2 regions of the Lysinibacillus sp. VIII_CA genome follow, and region 1 is predicted to be linked to the other one. Evidence: riboswitches for the same ligand, from Rfam matches in the RefSeq annotation. Region 1 holds a riboswitch; the other holds the start of a gene.
What was found. A riboswitch is a leader RNA that binds a small molecule or an ion and turns the genes downstream of it on or off. The one in region 1 is predicted to bind glycine.
Positions count from the first base shown of each region.

Region 2: another riboswitch for glycine. It lies ahead of gcvT (glycine cleavage system aminomethyltransferase GcvT); the one in region 1 lies ahead of ACP3VS_RS05490 (amino acid permease).

Region 1 covers NZ_JBNFXM010000003.1:19,442-22,868, forward strand. Annotated here, with positions in the region: gene ACP3VS_RS05485 (glutaminase) at 1-704, shown strand, start outside; gene ACP3VS_RS05490 (amino acid permease) at 739-2,076, opposite strand; glycine riboswitch at 2,240-2,315, opposite strand; gene ACP3VS_RS05495 (rhodanese-like domain-containing protein) at 2,740-3,126, opposite strand; gene ACP3VS_RS05500 (lipoate--protein ligase family protein) at 3,331-3,427, shown strand, end outside.
Region 2 covers NZ_JBNFXM010000010.1:137,610-141,036, forward strand. Annotated here, with positions in the region: gene ACP3VS_RS15015 (hypothetical protein) at 1-132, shown strand, start outside; gene comGF (competence type IV pilus minor pilin ComGF) at 125-553, shown strand; gene ACP3VS_RS15025 (shikimate kinase) at 752-1,267, shown strand; glycine riboswitch at 1,412-1,505, shown strand; gene gcvT (glycine cleavage system aminomethyltransferase GcvT) at 1,770-2,873, shown strand; gene gcvPA (aminomethyl-transferring glycine dehydrogenase subunit GcvPA) at 2,899-3,427, shown strand, end outside.

The sequences.
Region 1 (3,427 bases):
TAGAAAGGGTAGATGTTGAGCCGACAGGGGATACATTCAACTCCATTATTCGTTTAGAAAGTCATCAACCAGGAAAGCCCTTTAATCCAATGATTAATGCTGGGGCGATTACTGTTTCCTCTATGATGATGGGAAATTCACCACAAGAGAAAATTGACAAAATCCTGCATTTTTTAGAGCAAATCATAGGCAAACCTTTAAGTATTAATGAGGAAGTGTTTCAATCAGAGTGGCAAACAGCGAACCGTAATCGAGCACTAGCCTACTACCTCAAGGATTCTGGTTTCTTAGACTGCCCAGTAGAAGCGGCTCTTGAGGTTTACTTAAAGCAATGTGCGATTGAAGTCAATGTATCCGATTTAGCGATGATTGGTTTAGTTATTGCCAATGATGGCTATCATCCGCTATTAAAGAAAAAGTTATTTCCTAAACAAGTGGCGAAATTAGCAAAGGCTTTAATGGTGACATGCGGTATGTACAATGCTTCAGGAAAATTTGCAGCATTTATTGGACTTCCTGCTAAAAGTGGTGTCTCCGGTGCCATTCTTACAGCTGTGCCTGGCCATGCAGGACTAGATTCACCCTTTCCTGCTGGCTGCGGGATAGGTATTTATGGACCAGCCATTGATCCAATCGGGAATAGTGTCGCAGGTGTCCAATTACTGAAACATTTAGCGACAGAATGGGATATGACCATTTTTTAAAAAGTAGAAGATGACTTCAGAGCTTAGTCTGAAGTCATCTTTTTTTCATTTTATATAGAATAAATAAGGCAATAAACCAAATAGGTGTTAGTAGCAGAGCTGTACGTGTTGCCTCGGAAATAAACATCACAATTAATAGAAAAGTAAAAAACGCAAGCACTACATAGTTGATAAAAGGTGTCAGCGGTGCTTTAAAGCTTGAGGCCTCATGAAGGGCACGATTTTTCCGTTTATAGATAATGTGAGAAATGATGATAATACTCCACACCCATATGAAGCAAATCGCACTAATAGTCGTAACGATACTAAAGGCATTCTCTGGCATTAGCTTACTTAACAGCGCCCCCACAGAGACAACAATTGCGGAAATAACTAGCGCGTTACTGGGAACACTATTTTTATTGAGCTTAGCAAAAGCAGGTGATGCTTGTTTATTTTTACCAAGATTAAAGAGCATGCGACTTGTTGAAAATAAACCACTATTACCAGCAGATGCGGCTGAAGTAAGCACGACAAAATTAATAATACCTGCAGCAATTGGAATACCTGCTAACGTAAATACTTGGACAAATGGGCTGCTTGCGGCAGACATTTCATACCATGGGTTGATACATAGGATGACAAATAGTGCCCCTACATAAAAGAGTAAAATTCGAAACGGTATTTTATTAATAGCTGAAGGAATGTTTTTTTGTGGGTTTGCAGTCTCGGCTGCCGATACGCCTACTAATTCCACACCGACGAAAGCGAAAACGACCATCTGAAAGGCCATTAAAAAGCCATATACGCCATTTGGAAACAGGCCGCCGTGAACCCAAAGATTATCTACTGAAACTGTTCCAGAGCTTGTTTGAAAGCCTGTCACTAACATAATAAGCCCAAGGATAATGAGTGCCACAATGGTAATCACTTTAATGATTGCAAACCAAAATTCTAACTCCCCAAATAGTTTGACCGTCAATAAATTCAGTAGTAGCAATAATACTAAACAACCGATAGCGGGAACCCATTGGGGAATATTAAACCAATACTGTGTATAGACTCCTACAGCAATAATATCTGCCATCGCTGTCATGATCCAACAGAACCAGTATGTCCAGCCTGTTACATATCCTGCCCATGGTCCTATGTATTCGGAGGCAAAATCCGTAAATGATGTATATCCTGAATTCGATAATAATAGTTCGCCCAATGCACGCATAACAAAAAAGAGTGCCGTTCCGACAATTAAATAGGCAAGAATGATGGAAGGCCCTGCTAACGCAATGGCTTTCCCGGAGCCTAGAAATAAACCGGTTCCTATTGTTCCACCAATGGCAATAAGCTGCACATGACGATTTTTTAATTCACGTTTTAATTGTTGCTGTTCCACGTTAATCCCCCCAAAGATGCATAAAAAATGATGACTGGAAAAATAAAAAGAGACTAGTTGTGACACTAGTCTCGGAAAAACGTCAGAATAACAAATACCATTTGACCACGGATGCTTCATCAAATCATCTTAATCTTTGTGTGGCATCGCTTAAAAAAGCTGTTATTACTCCTCTGTCCTTTTGCCTGAGATAGTGAACCCTTCGGCGACGCAAATGCGCTCTCTCCAGAACTGCTCCTGCTATAGTTTGATCCATAGCATTCATAGCTAATTAATTTTTATACTTAATATTATTTTAAGATATTATATATCCTAGCAGTGCTATTCCAATTATTCAACTATAAATTTATATTATTTTCAGAAAAATAGAAGAATGCAGTGCATACATGAAAAATACTAACGAAAATTAGTATTTTTGGACATACAAAATTTCTCCTATTATGTGAAAATGAATAAATTTGAAAGGCTTCTGGGAAGAATGATGAAGACCTTCAAAGTAGGTTCAAATAAGGTGGGACGAGGAAGCGGATGGCATAGTATGAACAAGCACCATAAATAGACACTTAAAATTTTGCAATAGATATAATATAGTAGAAACTCTGAATTTTTTGTATAAAAAGAAGTCGTCTCCTAGTTCTTTGAGACGACTTTTTTAGGGAAATATTAATATTTTTTGGTTTTTATTTTACCTGTCCAAGTTTTGAAACCGCCTTGAAGTTGGTAAATTTGGTTGTACCCACGTTTTTTAAGAAATAGTGCAGCACGTGAGCTACGGCCTGTATTTTGACAGTATAAATATACTGGTAAATCTGGGCGAATTTCTTTATAACGTTGACGTAGTGTTGTGGAAGGAACGTTTCGTGCTCCAAGAATGTGACCAGCATCAAATTCTTTTTGTTCACGAACATCGATTAGCTGTGCTTTACGATAGCCTTCAATAAATTGTTCTTGTGTTAAGTTGGTTACAGCTTTTTTGAGTCGTAGTGCATTAATACCGATGTATGCAATTATGACTACTAAAACGACACCGATTGTGATAAGTATGTCCAAGATTTTCTTACCCCTTTCTATCTTCTTTATTATTATAAAAGATGCGCTAGCGATAGTCCAATGAGTTTGATAAAATTAACTAGATTGTGGCGAATTCGTCTATCTCGCTTCAAAAGCAACAACTTGAACGGTAACGTAATCTTCGTTAAGGTTGAACCACAGGTGGGGCCTGAGGTACTTTTATAAATTGTAGGAGATGAACAAATGACAACTTGGTATTTTTTAAATTCAGGGAAATGTAGTCCGTCTTTTAATATGGCACTAGATGAAGCATTACTTGATTGGCATAGTGAGGGGTTAA
Region 2 (3,427 bases), on a different contig from region 1:
GAGGGCACAAGAATCATTGAAGAAGTTGAGTATCAATGGGTGTTTAATGGTGAAGAGATTTGTGTTCGTTTTCACAATATACTCAAGCAACGACAAAAATGTATTCTCCTTACAGGTAATAGCAATGAATAATGAGAAGGGCTATACCTTACTAGAAGCGTTGTTTCAATTAATTGTGTTTGCGCTTATTTCTCATCTTTTTGTCCTAATTATGCTGTGGTATGCTGAAATGACCTCAACTATGCAATCGGATGAACAGGCGAAATGGGAGCTGTTTGTGTATGATTTCAATAAAGGTCTAAAGGATATTTTAGCGTTCTCCGTACGAGAGGATCAAAAAAGAATATCTTTTCAGACTAGTGAAACAGTCCACTATATTGATTGCTATCGTACTATTATTCGTGAACAAGTAAATGGAGGACATGTTCCCATGCTAAATGGCATTCATAAATGTCACTTTACCTATAGCGAAAATAGGCTGACTGTGTCGGTGGAAATGCCTAGTGGTATGAAAAAGGAGCGAACCTTCTATGTGCCAATTATTGAAAAATGACAGAGGGGCTATATTTTTAATCGCAATTGCATTATTATTTCTTGTAACTACTTTTCTTCTTGCGTATTGTATGTCATATGAAATGCAATTTCGAACTTATGACGGGCTCGAAAAATTGAATGTTAAAGCTACGATAAATTTATTGGGACAAATTTTGTCAGACAGTGTAGAATCGTAGTTATAAGAAGGTGATTCGAATTGCGAAAAATATATTTGGTTGGTTTTATGGGCAGTGGAAAAAGTGCTTTAGGAAGACGTTTAAGCTTTTTATTAAAGATGCCATATTATGATATGGATCATGAAATAGTGAGACAGCAAGGAATGTCCATCCCGCAGATATTTGAAAAGTACGGAGAGGCCCATTTCCGAAAAATAGAAACAGAATTTTTGAAAAGTTTCCGTGACGAGGCTTGTATTATTTCTACGGGCGGTGGAGTTGCGATCAATGCTGAAAATCGAAAAATTATGAGGCGTAGTGGCTTAGTATTTTTTTTAGATGCTTCGTTTGAGGATATTTATAAACGAGTTCAGCATGATCCCAATAGACCAATCGTACAAAGTTCGACTAAAGAGGAGCTAGAAAATCTGTATCATTACAGGAGAAAGTTTTATCGTGATGCAGGGCATATTCAGGTCTTGACAGAGGGCAGAACCATTCGTCAAATTTTAGAGTATTTAGTGTTTCAAGTAAAAAGGCTTAAAAACGAACGATAAATAATTAACAACCGTTTAATGTTCGTCTTTTATTATCTTTTAAAAAATGATTGCCTTTTCAATGCATTTAATGTTAGGATATAGACAAATAAGTAACTAAATGTTCATTGAATACTAAATAGTACCAAGATGTATCTTGGGCGGATGATTGTACGGGGAGAGAGCGTGGTTAGACGCCACCGAAGGAGCAAGTAGCAATGGCTATGAATCTCTCAGGTAAAAGGACTCGTATAAGACGCAACTCTGGAGAGAGCTGTAGTATAACAATAGCAGCCACCAAAGGGGAAAGCCGACTAATTGGCAGTATCAACCATGCGAGTTAGTCTGGTGTAACTTTCAGGTGCAAGGACAGAGAATCCCGAAAAGGGGTTCGTCTGTCTTTTTTTATGTCTATAGGTACTCTGTAAAAGCTTTACATTGCCGAGCCATGACTGTACCAATACAAAAAGCAGACGAACTACTACCAGTAAAAATGTAACTAACAATAAGGGGGCAAAAAAGAATGACGAATGAATTAAAACGTACACCTCTATTTGAAGAATACGCGAAATACGGTGCTAAGACGGTTGACTTCGGTGGATGGGAATTACCAGTTCAATTCTCTTCTATTAAAGATGAACATGATGCAGTACGTAATCGTGCGGGATTATTTGATGTATCCCATATGGGTGAAATTTTAGTAACAGGTCCCGATGCATTAAATTTTTTACAAAATCTTTTATCCAATGATGTTTCAAAAATAGCTACTGGCCAAGCACAATACACAGCTATGTGCTATGAGAACGGCGGTGTAGTCGATGATTTACTAACGTATAAGTTAGCTGATGACCACTATTTATTGTGTGTGAATGCAGCTAATATCGAAAAAGATTACGATTGGATGCTGGAAAACCAACATCAATATGATGTGACAATTGACAATCAATCAGATGCCTATGCACAAATTGCCCTACAAGGACCTTTAGCAGAGGAAGTTCTTCAATCCTTAACTTCAACTGATGTTAGTGCTATTAAATTTTTCCGATTCCAAGAGAATGTAGAAGTCGCAGGACATAAAGTACTAGTTTCACGTAGTGGATACACAGGAGAAGATGGCTTCGAATTATATGGAGCACCCGAAGACATTAAAGCATTATGGGGTAAAATTTTAGATGCTGGTCAAGACAAAGGTGTTGTCCCTGCAGGTCTAGGCTGTCGAGATACACTACGTTTTGAAGCGGGTCTGCCACTTTACGGTCAAGAATTATCAGCAACCATCTCTCCTCTTGAAGCAGGTATCGGCTTTGCTGTGAAATTAAATAAAGAAGATTTTATTGGTCATGATGCATTAGTAGCTCAGAAGGAAAATGGTCTTCCACGCAAACTAGTCGGCATTGAAATGATTGATAAAGGGATTCCACGCCATGGCTATAAGGTGTTTAAGGATGGTAAGGAAATTGGTGAAGTTACAACAGGAACACAGCTTCCTTCCTCAAAACGTAATGTTGGTCACGCGTTAATTGACAGTCAATTCGCAACAATCGGAAATGAAATGGAAATTGAAATCCGTGGAAAGCAACTAAAAGTAGTTACAGTTGAAACACCGTTTTATAAGCGTTCAAAATAATAGTTGAAAAGAGGGACCTACATTTATGAAACATCGTTATTTACCAATGACGGAGCAAGACCAAAAAGAAATGTTAGACGTAATCGGTGTATCCTCAGTTGATGAATTATTCGAGGATATTCCAGAGAAAGTACGTTTTAAAGGCCTTTATGACATCAAAGCAGCGAAATCGGAATCTGCTTTATTAAAAGAGTTAACAGCACTTGCTGCTAAAAATAAAGACACAAATGCGAATGTATCATTTTTAGGTGCTGGCGTTTATAACCACTATAAGCCAGTAATCGTGGATCATGTTATTTCTCGTTCAGAGTTCTATACAGCTTATACACCCTATCAACCTGAAATCTCACAAGGTGAGCTTCAAGCTATTTTTGAATTCCAAACAATGATTGCAGAGCTTACTGGTATGGATCTTGCCAACTCTTCTATGTATGATGGAGGTACAGCATTGGCTGAGGCAGGGATGTTGGCAGCAGGTCATACACGTCGTAAGAAAATTTTAGTATCTGAAACGGTACACCCAGAATATCGTGATGTTGTGGCTACATATGCCT